DNA from 3 places in the Pelorhabdus rhamnosifermentans genome. Region 3 is predicted to be linked to each of the others. Evidence: riboswitches for the same ligand, from Rfam matches in the RefSeq annotation. Region 3 holds a riboswitch; each other region holds the start of a gene.
What was found. Region 3 has a riboswitch for cyclic di-GMP ahead of Ga0466249_RS12245 (methyl-accepting chemotaxis protein). Riboswitches for the same ligand answer to the same signal wherever they lie in the genome.

Region 1 (6,586 bases), on a different contig from region 3:
CGTAAATTTGCGGGCCGTATCCTGCCGGGGTTCTACATTTTTTATTTTGGATATAACGGATAAACTTCCGAAATAGTCTATAAAGCCCAGCGGAAGCATAGCTGTCATGGATGCTCCTATTGGGTCAACAATGTATATTAGGGGTAGCAATGTCGAAAAACCACATATTATACTTTCATTATCCCGAACGGGAGCTAGATATGAACCATATTCATTCCGTAGGTTTAAAAAAGATAAAAGATATGTTATTCTTGCTTATTTATTGAATTTAAGCCAGGATTTAAATGATTTAGCTATTGAAATTCATGACCGGCATAATTATCTTGATTTACTAGGGATCACGTCACGAAACGGAAAAAATCGTACGCTAACCAGATATTGACAATTAAGTTTAACTGCGCTGTATTACCATATAACCCCATCTACTTTGCGGGTGGTGTCAGCTTCGCTGGTACTGGAAAAAAGCGGAGAATAAAGAAATAATCTCCACAAAATTTGTGGAGATTATTTCAGGCAATGTTAGATTGTATCAACGGACTCAAAAAAGCACGATAAATGGCGAAGCGAATAGGCCCCTTTTTCAGTTCTACTTACTTCTCCAATGACAAGTACCCCCGAATGAACAAGCACCATGCCCTTCTCCAACACCATTATATTGTCCCGTTGGGTAACCATCACTTTTCATCCAAGTAATTTGAATGAGACCACCTTCATATCCCCCTCCCGCTGCAAAATATTGAGCTGTATCACGAAAAAAGACATCCCAATCAACTACATTATATATACCACCAATAGTTCCTCCTTCGCCTACCAGAGGACAATATGACTCTTCTTTAAAATACCATGGTTGATCAAATGGAGCACAGAGAATTTCACTAAGCGTAAACGGAGTACACTCAATAGTAGCAGCTGCTCCAATTATTCCACTTGGCATTCCATTTATACAAGTTAAAACACCATCACTATAAGGCATGTGTTTGAGAAGATCATTAATTTGATTGATATCAAATTTGTCTTTTAAGGTTTTAAAAGTTAATTGTCGACAAGCTTCCCAAAAATTTTTGTTACACAACATTTTTCTTGCTTTACACAACAATTCTTTTGCTTTTTCGTTACACAACAAATTACTTGAATGTTTGTTACGCAAAAACTCAGACAACCAATCACTTGACATATAAAAACCCTCCCGAGCTTCTTTATTGGTATCCTAATATATACTATTCATTGATTTATTATACGTGATATGTTAACTTCCCAAAGGGATGACTTCACGAAACGGAGTATTCAGTTATGTTATACACCTTAAAATACAATCCATATTGCATTTATCAGTAACAAGTACTTTGCTGACACTTGTCCACTTAAAATTTAACCTTCCAAATGCACCTAAATCCCTTGTCGCCCGCTAATACTAATAAAAACGAAAACCCGTTAACTGCCATAAATTTTTACAAAAGCTAACGTAATACCCACCCAACATAGTCCTTTCTGAGCAACAACGTCCTCATTTTACTTACGGATTGGCTTTATACCATGCATTATATTAAATTCCATGGACATTTTTGCTATAAAATTCTGATGGGCTCATCCCTTCAATTCTTTTAAATATCCTGCTAAAATAAAATTCATCAGTAAATCCAAGTGTTTGTGATCTTCCTTTACTCTTTTATTACCTTCAATAATAAGCTCTTTCGCTTTATCAATTTTCATCTTATTAAAAAGTTCAATGACAGAATATCCTGTAGTCTGAAAACGCTTGATAAATAAGGAGATGATAACTGCACCAGCTCTGACAATTCAGTCATAGTCACTCTATTATTTATATTTTGATGCATATATTGAATAATGTTTTCCACTTTTAAAGAAGTTGAGTAATTCTAAAATAGCATACCTTCTTTAACCGAATTCCTTTTTTTCAATTATAATACTGCCCTTCCCCTGGGTAACAAAAACGAGTTTATGATGTTAAATTGTTCTGACAATTTTACTTGGATATCTTCCAGTTTCATATTCACGTTATCCTCCACAATTTTATGTGATTGTAACTATGCGTATCACAAGCATATCTGTGTGCCTATTTTTTATTTCAATCATTCGGTATCGGCTCACTCTGAAATTTTGGAAAATCATAAAGATAGTTTAACATTGTCTTATACAAAGAAAGTTTCATTTGGCTCCCCACTATTAGTTAACCTGTTACATATTATGTTAATAATCATGTAATGTTCCAATGAATGGTAAAAGAAGATAGTCCGGACCCTCCAATTTCAATACTCGCGGAAAGATTCCACCAACCGCATACCTTTTCATTCAGTTCCTTAGCATGTGATATTCGCTTACGCAAAAAAATCAAGACTTTGTAATTGATTACAAAGTCTTGATTTACCTAGAAGGAAATACGCAAGATCGAGCCGCCGACCTCTACATCATCATTTTAAACTATCAAAGAAACAGAATTATTCAATTATAAAGCGGTTGTTTCCCGCCGACTCCTCGCACTGCCTTCCTCAAAGTATCTGAAGATATTCGGAATCGCCGCAGCAATTGGCTGCTGGAACAGCATAAGCAGAGCAATGGGAATAGCTACCGTCGGCGGGAAGTAGGTAATGGCTATGACAAGTCCGCAACTGGCATTACGCATACCGACACTATAGACCATCGCCATCGTAATATCGCGGGATCTGTTAGGTATACATAAGGAACCTATATATCCGAGAGCGTAAGCGGAAATTACCATAATCAATGCAACAATGATCATCTGAACGGTATCTAGTGACCAACTAATGGCTGGTGATACGAGCGACCCGTTAAAAAGCATAATAATGAACAAAGCCAGTTTGGAAGTAATCCCTCCCACGCCCTTCGAAAAACCAGCTGTTTTACCACCTGTCCAATCATAAAACAGCATTCCTGCTATGCTCGGAATAGTCACCATTAAAAGAAGCTGTATTACCAAGGAAACATAGTTGATATCCACCATCTGACCCATTATTATATTAAAGTAAACTGGCAGCAGCGCAGGAACAATGAGAGTATCAAAAGTAACAGCCACAAGGGCTATGGGTATATTGCCCTGAGCAAGGGCTGTCCACATTATCGATGTAACGCCTACTGGAATTGCGGCTGCCACCAACAACCCCAGTTTCATTTGGGGTGCGTCTGAGTAAAACAGGTTCCCCAATAGCCAAGCAGCTAGCGGCGTCACAATATGAATAAGCAGCAAAATGAATAACGGAATCCACGGTTTGCCTATCACCTGAATAAAGCTCTTCAAACTTGTACCAAGCGAGGTAACAAAAGTCATATAAGCAAACAATGAAACAAGGAGACCACGCACCAATGTACTATCCGGAACTTTCAGTATGAAACCAATGATCAGTGCTGACAGTACCAACAAGAACATTTTTTTCCCCAACCAAGCGTTGGTCGAAGTACATTCTATTCTCATAATCAACCTCCCAATAAAAAACATCTGCCGATATTATTAATTTAACAAACTGTCTTAATACTTACTCAAGGATTTAACCGCAATTGGTAATATAAAACACAATTCAATATCGCTCGAACATCTTCAGGTATCTCCACAAAATTACAGCCAAAGTTATTGCCCTGTTGCCAAATGACTCTTGCTGTGATATGAATACATCCTAACTCCTGAGGCAAAAGCAACCGGATTAGCGAATTAGGCTCCAAATACTGCTTGGCTTGCAGCAATATTCCTTCTAAACTAATATTCATTGCAATGGCATCTATATAATGCTCGTCTTCTTCTCCCAATAAGATTTTCACCGGCACATCAACATCGGCACGAGGAAAATCTCGATTTTCTTTCACAACTACGACTCCTCGCTCTTCAAGAGCTTGCTCAACCCATGTGCGATCCCAGGCCAGATTTGCAATATTTTCTATTGTTTTCAGCTCTGCTCGGGATTTAGCTTTGGCTTTTTCCAACAAATTCTCAGCATCACGCGGATTAATGACGACAATACCGTCTTCATCGCCGACTAAGATATCTCCGGGATGAACAACGACTCCTCCGCAAGCGACAGGAACATTGATTTCGCCAGGTCCGTCTTTATAAGGCCCAGCCGGAGTAACTCCTGCCGCGTAAATAGGAATACCCAATTTTTTTAATGCTCCTATATCGCGAATAGCACCATCAATAATAAAGCCACCGATCTCCCGCTTCTTCCCCCACAAAGCCATCAATTCTCCCATAATGGAGTTTGTCAAGTCACCTTGGGCATCCACTACCACAATATCGCCAGGTTGCGCAAGATCAAGTGCTCTATGCAGCATAAGATTATCACCAGGACGGGACCTAACAGTAAAGGCTGGTCCAAGTAAGGGGACGTCGTTGATTGGGCGTATTTTGGCATCCATGCATGACATGCGGTTCATGTTGTCCGCTATATTGGCTACAGGTATCCCGGCAAAACCATCTATTAGCGCTTGGGGCGGCCGATTAATTTGCATAAAAATGCGTAATCCTACATTTGACAAAATACATCACTCCATTTCTATTATTTTTTTGTCGGTCTACTAATAAAACCTTTTTCAAAAAACAAAACCAGCCCTATGGCTGGTTTTGCGTTTGGCATTAACACCAAATGGCAACCTGGCAATCATAGGCATTCATACCTTTAGACCCATAGCTTTGCGCCCTTATCTTTCAATAAGTTTGCCTAATCTGAACTTATTATAAAGAAAACTTATTAACCGCTTTTTGCAGTTCATCAGCCGTATCTACCAATGCTTGACTAGCCTTACTTATTTGGTCTGCCGACGCAACTTGTTCTTGGGTAGCGGCTGAAACCTGAAGGGTCTGGTTGGCGTTGTTTTTGCTCATACTATCAATATCCCTGATCGCGGTCACAACTCTTTGACTATTCATTGACATATTTTCTATAGCGGCGGAAATATCCTTGATTTGTTCAGACACTTGATTGGTCATTGTAATAATTTCATTAAACGTCTGTCCAGCTTCGCTTACTATATCGGTTCCCAGTTTCACCTCGGTACAACCTTTGTTCATAGCTGCAACTGCTTTATCGGTATCTGTCTGTATTTCACCAATTAAGAGAGCAATTTGTTTAGTCGCATTCTCCGATTGTTCGGCCAGTTTGCGTACTTCCTCGGCCACCACCGCGAAGCCGCGTCCCTGTTCCCCTGCACGCGCCGCTTCTATCGCCGCATTCAAGGCCAGCAAATTAGTTTGACTGGCGATGCCAGAGATGGTATCGATAATTTGACCAATTGCGGTGGACCTTTCTCCCAGATTCGCAACGACTGCCGCCGAATCTATGACACTCGTTTCAATGCTGCGCATTTGAGCAACAGCATTGTTTATCGATTCTCCGCCATTTGTCGCCAACTTGGCAGTCCCTTCCGATACTGAAGCAACGGTTGTAGAATCTGAAACAATTTGTTGAATATCGGAAACAATCTGAGTCACGAGATCTGTGGCAGCATTGGCAAAACTCACTTGTTTTTCAGCGCCTGCTGTAATCGCCTCAATTGCACTTGTCACTTGTTCGGCTGTAGCCGCCGATTGCTGTGCGCTCGCTGTCAGTTCTTCGGAAGCTGCCGAAACTACTTCAGTGGAAACGATGACGTTCCTAAGCAGTTCTTGAAGTCCGCCAACCATTGCGTCAAAATTTTGCGCTAGCTTGCCGATTTCATCTTTCCCTTGGTTATTTATATTTATATTTAAATTACCGCTTTTTAGGCTTTCTGTCGCAGTTACCAATTGAGTAATAGGCTTGGTCATCCGATTGGCAACGACAATACTGATTAAAATGACCATTAACATCGTAACAGCTAAAACCATTAAATTGGTCAACAGCATCCTATTACTGACGGCATTATACTCCTCATAGTTTTTTTCCATACAGATAATCCAACGCGTTTGAGGATCATAAACATAACTTACTAATTTGCGAACACCGTTTTCCCCAGCGATCTCTTCTGATCCGCTTTTTCCGCTAATCGCCTTTTGGACAAAGGGAATGCTGCTCATATCTTTGACTTCTGTTGAACCATCGCCATCAGGGTAAACGATGACTTTGCCATCTTGATCCAGTATGTATGCTGTAACCCCGTTTACTGACCATTTTTTAACAACCTCTTTAAAAGCCTCCAGGTTAATCGTCGCTTGTAACACCCCAACAACTTTTCCGTTATCCGATCGTACAGGAGAAGCCAGTATTACGATAGGCTTTCCTGTTGTCATGCTTATCATCGATTTAGAAGCAACCTCGTCTGTACCGCTCATGGCTTCTTTATAAAATTCCCGTTGAGATACTTTGCCCAATTTAATGTCATCGCCTCTTACAACTTGGTTGCCTTTATCGTTAGAAAGAGCCATACCAATATCGGTATATATTGTTTGAACGTCAGCGATTAGTTGCTTAGAAGCCGGAAGATCGAAATTCTTGACGGCAGTAGTGTGGGAAATCGCTTTGACAATCTCCATGCGTTTATTGACATACGATTGTACCTCCGTTCTAAAAACGTCAACTTTTCCGGAATTTATCGCCAGATAATCTGCCTCTAGCGGTTTAGAAACTAGTGAATGGGAAATAAA
Region 2 (6,586 bases), on a different contig from region 3:
ATGCTGGCCGACATCTGTTCCACTACCGCAGATGTGTCATTAGCTGCACTTAGTTGTTGATCTGCATTTGTTGCTACTTCAGTAATAGATTCAGCAACCTGGTTAGCAGCTTGTGCTGACTGATCGGCACTAGCGGTCAGTTCCTCTGAAGAAGCCGCCACCTGTTCTGCTGATTCATTGACATTTTTCATAAGTATACGGAGACTGCCTCTCACATCTACCAGAGCATCAGCTAATTGGCCGATTTCATCTTTTCTGATAAATCTTCGCGGCTTATCGCGAAAATCTCCTGCTGCAAATTCTTTGCAAATCAGCACCATGGCATGGAGAGGTTTTGTAATTATTCTAGTAATATAAAACCCACTTAGAATTAATACTACAAAAGATACAAAAATAATTGCTAAGTTAATCTGATTTGCTTTTTCGAAGGATACTTTGTTATTAGCATTTATTTTCTTTGATGCTTCAATAGAATACTTAGAAAGATCATCGCACCTGTTCAGAGCATCTGTTGCTAACGGGTCTACGGCAGAAACATATAATGCATAGGCTTCAGCATTTTTGTTTTGCAAAGCTAATTCCATAACAGCGTTTCTACCCTCTCGAAATTTTTGCATGGTTGTTTTGATTCCGGCTAATTTTTCCTTGGTTTTGTCATCTAAATGTGTCTGTTCAAGTTTTGCCAGATTGTTATTAAAGGAATTTACCCGCTCATCGATAGTTTGCTTTAATTCTTGATTTTTTTTGTCGTCTTTTGTGAGCATCAGTTCCATTACGGCTGAATTGACTTTATTAATATGCGCACTGTTTTCATTTATAAGTGCGACGGGTACTAAGTAGTCTTCGTACATAGTAGTCATTTCGGTGTTTGATTGTTGGAGGTAATGGTACCCCGTATAACCTACAATACTCATAGATAAAAATGCGATAAGAATAAGGATACTTAGTTTTTGAGCTACTTTCATATTATCAAAAAAATTCATGCTATTCCTCCTAGTGGATAATTATAAAAAAATTGCCAGATTGCTTAAAATGACACATGTCAAATAGCAACCTGGCAATCATAAATCCTAGATTTTTAGACCCATAGCTTTGCGTCCTTATCTTTCGATAAGTTTGCTGCAATATAGTATTAATTTCTAAAATAGAAATTCTAAAGGAAAATCATCTATATGGTAATTTTTTTCGACGCTGTTCTACAATAGTCCTCTTCTTCGCAAAACATGAGTCATTTATCCTGTACTGGAGGCAGCTTTTGCGCGTCTGGACTTGTGGTAACACAGAACATTTTTGAATAAAATGGAGAATTTTGAGAAGCCTTTCTTGTTTTGACGTATAAAGCCCATTCTGGTTTATTGCTGGAATAGGCCTTATTACCTGTTTTTTGAAATATATTGCATTTAATATTTTGATCAGCTATAATAAATGCGAGTTAGGGATAATATATTTTTTATTGCGTTGCTGGGGCTGCGCTTTTTCATTTAATGTGATAAGATATTGCAACAAACGCCCTTCGGCTATTTGGCGGGAGGCGGCAGCGGGATTATTATGTGGATACTATTGACAATAAATATAGTTAGCAAACCTTTTGAAAAGGAGGGACGCAAAGCCTTGATCTAAAGATTTAAAATCTATGATTGCCAGGTTGCATGAAAAGTGCAATTTGACAATTTTTTTATTTTATAAGATTAATGAAAATTAAACGCCAGTGTGACGGAAAAATGTTTTTTTAGCCGAAATGATTTTCGAAAGTTGGATTGATTGAATGAGTTTTTTATATAAATTTACATTGTTGCTCGGTAGTTTGGTTATCATGAGTAGTTTCATTCAATTTTTTATTTTTGATAGATTTTTTCTTGCTAATACTGATGATTTGTTATTGACTATTAATGAAAAAGCCGCGAATAATTTTGCTGAACAGATCTTAGCGTATTTTAAAAATATTGAGGCTTCATTAAAAACTATTGCATCTGATCCTAATATCAATCAAGCTATTCTTGATAAAATCAATCAAATTGTTCCAGAAGTAAATGTGATTTCGATACTTGATAAAAATGGAGATGTTATGCTTGTCAGTGGAGTTAAGGACGTTTCAGGTTTGAATTTGTCACAACGTGATTACTTTCAGCGAGCTATTAGAGGGGAAACTTATATTAGTGGTGTATACACGAGTAATCATGGGCGGAAGGTTGTCTCTATTGCGACTCCTATTATTGAAAATGGTAATATTGTTGGTGTAGTTGTTGGGACAGTTTGGCTGCATGAAAATAGTTTGTCATCGATGTTTGACAATAAATCATTTGGTCGTGGGGGATTCATCTCAATTACTGACAGCCAAGGAATTATCGTTTATCATCCGGACAAGGAAAGTATCGGAAAAGGAACTAGTATAGCTGATCACTTGCAAGGAGGTAAAGGCTCGGCTATTATAAAATATACTGGATTAGAACACTATATTGGATATAGTAAGGTTCCCGAATTAAATTGGATTGTTAGCGTGAATACTCCTACTGCTGAGGTAACACGAATCCGAAGGTTGATGATTTACGAAATTCTAGCTATATCGATATTTACTATATTTGTAGTTATTGCTATTGGCACATATACAGTACGGCGATACACGAAGCCACTAGATACATTAGTCGAGGCGTTTAGTTCTGTGAAAAAAGGAAAGTATAAACAAATTATTTCTTATGACTATGCGCCTGAATTTGATGATATGATTCAAGTATATAACAACACCATTAGAAGACTTGAAGAAGTTCATACTACATTAAAGTGGGCTGCAGACATTGATGGATTGACTGGGACTTATAACCGTAGGTCTTTTGACAAAATATTGGAATTGCTTAATGGCGAAGTGCTAGCTCATTCTTTGGATAATCTAGGAATAATGATACTAGACCTTGATAACTACAAACAGCTAAATGATACATATGGTCATTTAGCAGGGGATGATATTTTAAGAGAATTTACCGCGATAACGCAATCAATTGTAGGGATTCGATTTGTATTTCGCTTTGGTGGAGATGAATTCGCAATTATTTTGCGGAATGTCGCCCGGGAAAAAATCATATCTTTGGCAGAAAAAATACGCTTGCAGAGTGAAAAAACATTAAAGGGTTGTACAGTAAGTATAGGCATTGCAACTTATCCTGAAAATGCTGATTCTGTAGATGCATTATTGGATTTCGCCGATAAGGCGCTTTATATTAGCAAAGAAACAAAAAATAGAGTAACAGCATATGTGATCAGCAATTAGCCGAAGAGATTGAGATTTGTGATAGGTTAATGGCCGGCAAGGCAAGCGTATTAGTTTAGTGTAGCCGATCCACTTTTCTAATTTGAGGATAAGTATCTTTAGCTTTACAGAGTTTAGTAGATATAGTTGCGGCATTAAACATAACGTTGTAGGCTTAGGCACATTGCCTAGGCCTACTGTCAGATGTCTCTTATCGGTATCGTTACCTTGACAAACAAGCAAAAATGGATAATAATGAATATATTCATTCACTCGGAAGGCGATTGGAGGCAAACATATGGCGTTATCAAAAAATAGATTTTCAGAGGGCGAGAATGGTTGTCCTCGTAAAATACGTATATCAAAAGAACCAGATCAACGCCGTCGAGAGATTGTTGAAACCGCATTAAAGCTGTTTTCTGAAAAGGGCTATGAAGATACAACCATTCAAGATATTGCTGAAAAAATGAACGTATCCCCCGGTTTATGTTACCGATATTTTAAATCTAAAACAGAAATCTTTGCGGCATCTTCTGAGTATTATGCAAAACAAGCAGTGAAGCAAATGAAAATTCCAATATCACAGGATATACCTGCAATTGAAAAATTCAATCTTGTAATAAATCGCATGCTTGACTTTTCAATAAACCATTATGAATTTGAGTCCAGATATAATGAGGGTTCAGAGATCAGAGCGATTCTTTTAGATTATGTAGCAAATCAATGGATGTCTGTTATGATTCCAATAATAGAACAGGGAATTAAAGAAAATATTTTTTATTGCAGTAATGTACCCAGAACCGCTAAATTTCTAATTACCGGGCTGGTCCACACATTCCATGAAGATATGCCGGTAGATAATGTTCAAGAATATATGTATTCTTTTCTTAATTTTACACAAGATATGGCAGCACGTGTTTTGGGGATGAAAGCAGATTAGTAAAATTACTTTGATATACGAAAGAAAATGTACATGAAAAGTCTTCTGATTTGCATGTGCATTTTTTATTAGAAATTAAGTGAATGAATTCATTCATTGACATTTAAAATAAAACAATATATCATAATGAGTGAATAAATTCATTCATTATGATAAAGGGAGGAAAACGCATGATTTTTAATCAGGAGGAGATATCATTGACAAAATTTAAGGTCAGCAAAACTATTACGACCGATGTTCTGGTCATCGGCGGGGGCGGCGCAGGTGTTTGGGCCGCTGTAGAAGCCAGAAGAGCAGGCGCTGAAGTCGTTATTGTCTCGAAAGGCAAGGTTGGTAACAGCGGAAACACCATCATGATCGGTGGCAGCTATTCCATGGACGGCAACAGCGCTAAAAACGTGTACGGGTTTGAAGGCGGGGACGAAAACCTAACAAAAGAGTTTTTACTAGAACAGATCATCAAGCAGAGCTTCTTCCTTGCCGAACAGGATGTGGCCGAACAGTTTGTGGAGGACTCGCCTGCAGTCGTTTACGAAACCCACGAATGGTGTGACCGCGCCGGACAAAAGCAGATCTTCATGGCACCCGGCGGCTGGTTGCTTTCTGGCAGGAGCATGGGGCGAGGTCTGCTGCAGGGCTTGAAGGAGAATCCGGGTTCCGTTCTAGTCGAAGACGTTATGATTGTTGACCTGCTCAAGAAGAATGGCAAAGTCATCGGCGCGATTGGCGTTAACGTTTACACAGGTGAAATCATCCGATTTGCCGCAAAAGCAGTCGTTTTGGCGACCGGCGGTTATCAGCCGTTTTCCACCAAGAGCACAAACAGCGATATGACCGGTGACGGTATGGCGATGGCTTATCGTGCTGGCGCGGAACTGGCAGACATGGAATTCCATCTTCCATGCCCGACCGCAATGGAACCCGAAGCTTTTAAGGGTTCCCTGTTGCCGTTCATCTACGAGGCTTTTTCGGGATCTCTTCCCTCGATCGACAAGGATGGCAAGCCGATTGAAATCCCGCGCGAGATGGCGGAGGTTGCCGAGGGCAGCGAGCTGGAAAAACTGATTAACACCTTCTACTGGTCGGAAGCAATTGCAAAGGGACGTGGCATGCCCGGCGACACCATGTATTATGATATTTCCGGCCTGAGTGACGAACAGATTAGGGCTACTTTTGAGCGCCTTATCGACACTACGAGTGCATTCTATCGTCCGGGCTTCTATCACGGTGACGACATCCGCGTCTATTGTGACTATGTGCTTGCCAACGGCAAAAAAGTAAAGGTTGGTGCGATTTTTGAGTATACCATGGGCGGAGTCGTCATCAGTAAGAATATGGAAACCACCGTTAAAGGTTTATATGCGGCTGGAGAGGTTGGCAGCGGTGTGTTCGGAGCGTGCCGCGTTGCCGATGCTACCACCGAAATGATTGTTCAAGGCAACAGGGCGGGTAAGAGCGCTGCCGCTTACGCAAAAGCCGCAGTGATCGAAGAGCCGGATGCCGAGCAGATTGACGCCGTCATTGCAAACATGACTGCCCCTTTGGGACGTACCGGCGGCATGGATAGTGCTGAATTCATCCACAAAATCGAGCAGGCTGCCGATTTCGGCTTCGGCATCTGCCGTACTGAAGCAAATATGGTTAAGGCGATTGAACAGATAGATGCACTTCAAAAAGCATTTCCCAGCATCTCGGTGCCCTGTGACAGCCTGCGTTACAATTACGGCTGGATCCGCTCTCTTGAGGCAAAGAACCTGCTGACCTGTACGCTGGCTGGTCTGCGTGCGGCCAATATGCGCAAGGAAAGCCGCGGCTTCCATATACGTCATGACTACAAGGAAGTGGACAACGACAATTGGGCGGTCCGCATCGTCGTCAGCGACGACAAGGGAAAGATGTCTTTCCGTACCCGTAAGGCCAAGGAGACCAAGTATGAGATTCCCACCGGCAAAGAGGTCTCTATCCCCGCTTACATTAAGAACCAGGATCTCAACTTCAAGAATGCCGTTTTCAGCGAATGATTAAAGGAGGACTAAATATGATTATTAAAGTTTACAGATTTGACCCTGGCAGCGGAAAAAAACCTTTTTTCCAAAGCTTTGAGGTTCCGGCCCAACCAGAATGGACGGTCATGGACACGCTTGACTACATCTCACAGCATCACGACAGCTCTCTGGCTTATTATCGCCACAGTGCCTGTGATCACGGTATCTGCTGCTCAAGGTGAATAGTATGCCAACGCTCGCTTGCACGTATACGGTTGGCGACGTTCGCGAACTGCTCCTTGAACCTAAAAACAGCAATATCGTTCGCGATCTTGTGGCTTTGTAAAGGTCGCAACACAACAGTTACAAGACATGTCGAATGTGTCGCGGTGAGGAATAGCAAGGTCTCGCGGCTTCTTA
Region 3 (6,586 bases):
ACAATCTCAACCTAGCCGATGTCTTAAGTATGGGCAAGTAATGTTTTTAACCCAAAATCAAGAAGGCCAAGAACGTCTCATTGACATTCCTGGCCTTCTTGATTTTTAGTTCAAGCTATTGATTTTATTACACAACTTCACTTATTCGTTATTTTTCCAATATTTTTCAGTTCGATAGACAGCGTACCATCAGGATTATTGATAATCTCAATATAATCTGTATTTTGAAAATAGCCAACAGGAAAAGATACTTCAATCCCTGTATCTGTTTTGATTTTATGATTCTTACCTTTTCTCAGAGCAAACTCTTTATCCATTTTCACGGTTTCAGCAATTCCTGCGCTTTTGACTTCTTGCAAATACTCTTCTTGCATACTTGGCGAAGAGCTAAAAACTTCTCTACCGAGCTCTACAGGATCAAGATAATCTGACACTTCCGTGTTTTCTACTAGGTAATTTTTAGCCTTTGAGACAGCAACAATACTGTTTTGTCCATGATTTTCTGCAACGGTCCGTGTAATAGAGTTTACCAATTTAATGGTATCTTGAGGAGAAACACGCGCACTACATTCTAAAACAATATCCGCAAAAATTTCAGTATCCGTGCCATTAATAGAACACTTTTTATCAATAAAATGAATAGCTAATGAATCAGCCTCAATAAATGCATATTCATCAATTTTCTGCGACAAATTCGGTAATATGGCATAGTGACTAATAATCTCATTCTTAACCTTCTCATTTTCGTTGATAACCTGATGCGTAAAACCAGGTCGATTATTACATTTTAAAATAGCAATAAAACGCTGATCATCCACCATGAAATCGCAAATGAGTAAATCAGCCGAATTAAATACATCGGATTGAGAAATAGCAGAATACATTAATTCCGCTACGTAGGTTGAAAAATTAATAAAATCTAAACTATCCGCAAGATAATCGGATAGCTGTTCTTTAAATTTGCTATTTGGATAAAAAGTTCCGGACTGAGCCTTTTGATCATGGTAACATCTTTCAAGATGTTTCGTTAAAAAGGTCATGACACTGTCACTTTTAATATCTAACTCTTGTTCTGAGAAAACGGTAATGCCAGAGTTGAAGTCTAGTATGTGTAAAATAGCTCGATTAATTGTTAACAAATTGTTCACCCATTTTTCTTTTTTTAAAACGTTGTTCCACATTCAGCAACATAGAATTCAATAAAGCTTCAACAAAAAAACTCAACTTGTTAGCTTGTAACAAACTCCAGCAACAACTAAGCAAAGGATAACAAGACTTACACCTATGACAACTTTTTTTCGTTTTTTTCCCTGCACACAATAATACTGTTTTTGCGTTTTCTTCCCGCACTGATAGCAATAGTTATCTTTGGAATAAACAGATGTCCCACACTGATTGCAGAAATATACTTTTTCCGATAATGGCGTTACTATCCGTGGTGCAACCACGTGTACCTCTTCTATTGCCGTTTTCTCAGCCCCTTCCGTGGTGGCTGCATTTTCTTCTTCCATTTCTCTGGCTGCCGACTCAATAGACTGTGCCTTTTCCGGTTGCTCTGCTAAAACACTTTCAACCTCTGTTAAATAGGCTACATTTTTGCCGCACTTCGCACAAAAACTTCCCACTTCACTGATGGCAACCCCACAATTGGGACAGAACATAGGCTAACCTCCCTATCTTTTAAGCACAAAAATAATAACCGTTGTAACAACAGCGATCAATGCCATAAATACTCCCACACAGGCAAAAATCATTTTTTTGCGAGAACTCAAAAATCCATTTGCACCTTGCTCCTTATCCTCTGACTCATAACCAGACAGAGCTAAATTTGCGTCTTCCGGCTGTTCTTTGCCACATATCTGACAAAATTTCGCATCATTCGGTATTTCTACACCGCAAAAAACACAATAGCGCATAAGCCACCTCTTCTAGCATCATACATCTTTACTTTAGTTATTTTTCGCTAAATAATAGTGAATTCCTGTTATAACTCCTACTTGAAATAAACAAAAGTGACAAAACTAAAAAAGCACTGTGTTTATATAAAGTCATCTAAACACAGTGCCCATTTTATTACACAGTAAACTTGCTGACCGCAGCATCCAAATCACGTGCCATCTTAGCAAGATTCTGACTAGAGGCAGCAATTTCCTCCATGGATGCCGATTGTTCCTCTGTTGCCGCTGACACGGTCTCGGATTTCTCTGCTACTTTCTTACTAATGCCATCAATATCGCGGACAGATGACACAATCAGCTGACTACCCCCTGATACCTGTTGAATGGCCGCTGAAATATCTTGAATTTGATTCGATACTTGCGTAACAAGCGTCGTGATTTCACTTAAAGTTTGACCCGCCGCATTCACAACCTCTGTACCCAATTGCACCTCATGGGTTCCTTCATTCATAGCCACAACAGCCTGACTTGTCTCGTCTTGTATTTCGCTAATAAGACTTGCAATCTGTTTGGCTGCATCTTGCGATTGTTCGGCAAGTTTACGAACTTCATCGGCCACCACGGCAAAACCGCGCCCTTGTTCCCCTGCCCTTGCGGCCTCAATGGCAGCATTAAGAGCCAACAAATTCGTCTGTCCTGCAATACCTGAAATAGTATCAACAATCTGTCCAATCTGCGCTGATCTTTCACCTAAATTAGCAACAAGCTGAGCTGAGTGATTGACTGTCTGTTCAATCTTAGCCATTTGGTTAACAGCCTTCTCAACGGACTCACCACCCTCTTGAGCCGATGCAGCAGCATTCGATGAATGCGCAGCAACCTGACTCGTACTTAGTACAGCTTTCTCGATACTCGCCGATATCTGTTTCACAACCTCTGTAGCCTCGTTTACAGACGTTAGTTGCTTATCCGCACCAGTTGCAACATCTGTAATAGACACGGCGACTTGGTTTCCCGCTTGAGCAGACTGATCTGCACTGGTTGTGAGCTGATTAGAAGACTCTGCTAATTGTTTAGACGATGTCACGACTTCACGGATCATGATTGTCAACCCTTTACGCATCCCTTCCAATGAAGCTGCCAAATCATTAACTTCAGTCACACCTTGAACATGAATCGGTTTATTTAAATCTCCACCCGCCATTTGTTCAGCTGAAAGTGCCAATAATTTTATCGGTTTGGCAATAGTTCTAGCCGTATAAATAGCACCAAACACCGCTAAAAATACTGCAAATATCACAAGTGCCAACATGATGAGAATCATCTTCATCACGTGATTATGAACTTCTGCATTCGGCAAATAAGTAAGAACACCCCAGTGATACGACTTTACAGGAGCAAAAGCAATGACCGACTGTTGTCCCACTGTTGATAATGCGTTCATACTACCGCTTTTTCCTTGCAGCACTTCTTGCACATAAGACAGTTTACCGACATTTTCATTTTTCAGCACCTGGTCTTTATCGGGATGAGCAATAAATGTCCCTTTATCATCGACCACATCGATATAGCCATTAGAGCCAATGGTTGTTCTTTCAGCCATATCCCAAACAGCCTTTAAGCTAATATCAGCCGCAAAAACGCCTAAAATTTTACCACTTGGATCTTTTATAGGTGCCGAAATCGTAATGGTAGGAGCATTTGTAAAAGAAGAAATATACGTATCAGTCAAAAAGGTATTTCCAGTCATCGCTCCTGTAAAATAATTTTTATCCGCCCGTTTTGCTAAAGTTCCCGATGTTCTAGCGATTTGCATCCCTGTACTATCCATAACATAAAGCAATTCAAATTGTGGATTTTTTTGCTGAGCTGCTATAATCATCGCCTTTATTTTTGCTGCATCCATAGAAGTAGCAGTAGGCGATAGCGCTAACGTTTCTGTCAAGCCCTTCGAATCATTCATAAATCGCTCAATTTCATTAGAAAGTTGATTCGCAATCGTTGTATTGCTGTCGACAATATTTTGTTCAGTGGAATCAATACTCAAATAAGCACTCACGCCACCTACAATCAGCGCCGAAAATACGGCAAAAGCAACGAACAATAATACCATCCTGAACTGCAATGTATTTCTTAACTTTTTAGTACTCATTCTGTCGTTTGTCTCCTCCATTCATTATTTAAATGAAATCACTTTTTATACCCAAACAAAAAACAGGCTATTGCCTGCTTGTTGTTCTCAACAAAAATAGCGTTGGCAGTCTGGCAATCATAAACAATTGTTCTTAGATCCATGACTTTGCGTCCCTAACTTTCGCTAGGTTTGCTCAATATCAAATTTTACCACAGCCTCTTTTAATTGCTGTAACGCTTTTACAAGAATACTGCCGGGACATGCAGCATCCTTAAAATCCATATCAGCAACCCAAAGCGGAATCAAATCATCCCTGCCAAAGTTTTAGTCCTTACCAATTTATCATTCGCCAAATTCTGCCAAATTCCTTCTTTACTCAAAAATTGTTCATTGATAATTGCTGATAAAAAAACTGAGCCTATGAAAAGGCTCAATCTTTTTTCTTCTCTATAATCACTTTAGAAGATTTATGTAATCCAAAACCATAATAACAAATAAGTAAAAACCCAAACCAAACAGGTCCCACACATAAGGCCACGCGCGTACCGGCATCAAAAGCCATAATAATCACAACAAATACTAAAAAAATCAAGGTTGCCCAATTACTAATGGGATAAAGAACAGCAGGATATTTTAATTGTGCCACCTCTTCAGATGTAAGACTTTGTCTAAATTTCAACTGGGCTAAAACAATAATACCCCAGACCCAAATAGCTCCGACTGTAGCAACGCTCGTCACATAAATAAACACCTCAGCAGGAACAAAATAATTCAATATGACACCAATAAACAAAAAGCAAAAAGAAACTAAAATACCATTGAATGGAACATGACGCTTACTAAGTTTTCCAAAAAATTGCGGTGCCTGTTGCTGTAGCGATAAGTTATAAAGCATCCTGCCTGTACTAAATATTCCACTATTGCAGGAAGAAAGAGCAGCTGTCAAAACAACAAAGTTAATAATTCCCGCTGCTGCCGTAATCCCTAATTTACTAAAAGTTAAAACAAAGGGACTACCAATCGCTTGGAGCTGATTCCACGGATAAAGACTCATAATAACACCTAAAGCACCTACGTAAAATATTAATATACGCCAAAATACTTTGTTAATGGCTGCTGGAATAGTTTTTTCAGGATGCTCGGCCTCTCCCGCAGCAACACCAATCAGTTCAATACCCAAATAAGCAAACATCACCATAACCAAAGACATAATAATACCCTTGATGCCTGTAGGAAAGAATCCACCCTGGCTATAAAGATTCGCAATACCAATCGGGATGCCATCGTTGCCGAGACCAAAGCAAATCATGAGTCCCCCTAAAACAATCATGACAACAATTGTCATCACTTTAATTAAAGCAAACCAAAATTCAAACTCACCAAAAGCAGAAACAGCAACAATATTCACAACAGTCATCACAACAAGCGCCAAAAGTGCCGGAATCCACTGCGGCAAATCTGGCAGCCAAAAATGAACATACACGCCGACAGCCGTGATTTCTGCCATACATGTAACTACCCACATAAACCAATAGGTCCAACCCGTAATATATCCGGCTAAAGGCCCCAGAAATTTATTTGCATAAGCGCTAAAGGAACCACTGACAGGATAGGATACAGCAAGCTCCCCTAACGACCTCATAATAAAGAAGATAAATATTCCACCAATAAGATAGGATAGTAATAATCCCGGCCCAGCCGTTTTAATGGCTGTTGCTGAACCAAGGAAAAGCCCTACCCCAATGGCACCACCTAAAGCAATGAGCTGAATATGTCTTTCCTTTAAACCACGTTCCAGTTTTTCTTCAAATTCCTTTTCCTGTTCCATTCTTCCACACTCCCCAATTAAAACTTAAACCTTTTTTCCGCGCGTTACCATAGATTCAGCTGTCTCCTATAATTTATAGTCTTTATTTGTAAAAATGCTCATAAATATAATTATATTATAATACAAATTCATTCGTAACTGCCGCAAAAATCTGGAAAACTTCTTCCTTTATAAAAGGATATTGAAATTTTGCGGCGAAGAAATTCTAAATAGTTAATTTCTGGTTTTAAAAAAGGTGCGTAAAAATATGTTTGAAAAAAATACAATTTATATTGTTGGAAATGCAAAAACGCAACAAAATAATCCAATTACGCTTCAGTACGGACAATTTTTTATCGGTTTTGTCATTGACAAAGAAACAGGTCTCATTATTGCCTGCGATGTTTCAGCCATTATCCAAACAACAACAGAATTTGTCAGCAGTCTCTTTATTGGCAAAAGCATAACAGCTGATACAGAGGAAATCCGCCAAGAACTTGAAACTCGCTATTTTGCGTCCTCGCAAAAAGCCATTTTAGTTGCTTTTAAAGACGCGCAAAAAAAATTCTGGAGTATTAAGGAAGGTAAAAAAATAGATTTGCTATAACTTACTTAACTAATAAATAAAACTTTTGCTGCTTTATTCACAATTGCGTTTGCTTATAAACAAACGTCTATGTAAATGAAACCCAGCAAGATAAGCCTGTCTTAGACGAGCTTATCTTGCTGTTTTTTATTTTAAAAAAT

Region 1: it holds a riboswitch for cyclic di-GMP, as region 3 does, so the genes downstream of both, Ga0466249_RS06350 (RraA family protein) here and Ga0466249_RS12245 (methyl-accepting chemotaxis protein) in region 3, are expected to answer to the same signal.
Region 2: it holds a riboswitch for cyclic di-GMP, as region 3 does, so the genes downstream of both, Ga0466249_RS16650 (methyl-accepting chemotaxis protein) here and Ga0466249_RS12245 (methyl-accepting chemotaxis protein) in region 3, are expected to answer to the same signal.

The regions. Positions count from the first base shown of each region.
Region 1 covers NZ_JAHGVE010000004.1:54,238-60,823, reverse strand. The annotation lists gene Ga0466249_RS06370 (hypothetical protein) at 587-1,174, opposite strand; partial or broken gene Ga0466249_RS27720 (AraC family transcriptional regulator) at 1,544-1,639, opposite strand; gene Ga0466249_RS06360 (bile acid:sodium symporter family protein) at 2,465-3,448, opposite strand; gene Ga0466249_RS06350 (RraA family protein) at 3,514-4,503, opposite strand; cyclic di-GMP riboswitch class I at 4,610-4,696, opposite strand; gene Ga0466249_RS06345 (methyl-accepting chemotaxis protein) at 4,700-6,586, opposite strand, start outside.
Region 2 covers NZ_JAHGVE010000015.1:27,451-34,036, forward strand. The annotation lists gene Ga0466249_RS16650 (methyl-accepting chemotaxis protein) at 1-983, opposite strand, end outside; cyclic di-GMP riboswitch class I at 1,046-1,131, opposite strand; cyclic di-GMP riboswitch class I at 1,569-1,653, shown strand; gene Ga0466249_RS16655 (sensor domain-containing diguanylate cyclase) at 1,766-3,262, shown strand; gene Ga0466249_RS16660 (TetR/AcrR family transcriptional regulator) at 3,540-4,181, shown strand; gene Ga0466249_RS16665 (FAD-dependent oxidoreductase) at 4,352-6,202, shown strand; gene Ga0466249_RS16670 (2Fe-2S iron-sulfur cluster-binding protein) at 6,220-6,408, shown strand.
Region 3 covers NZ_JAHGVE010000009.1:15,534-22,119, reverse strand. The annotation lists gene Ga0466249_RS12265 (hypothetical protein) at 1-41, shown strand, start outside; gene Ga0466249_RS12260 (nucleoid-associated protein) at 138-1,148, opposite strand; gene Ga0466249_RS12255 (zinc ribbon domain-containing protein) at 1,221-1,661, opposite strand; gene Ga0466249_RS12250 (zinc-ribbon domain-containing protein) at 1,674-1,916, opposite strand; gene Ga0466249_RS12245 (methyl-accepting chemotaxis protein) at 2,074-4,050, opposite strand; cyclic di-GMP riboswitch class I at 4,152-4,236, opposite strand; gene Ga0466249_RS27190 (hypothetical protein) at 4,216-4,338, opposite strand; gene Ga0466249_RS12240 (amino acid permease) at 4,463-5,860, opposite strand; gene Ga0466249_RS12235 (DUF3870 domain-containing protein) at 6,108-6,446, shown strand.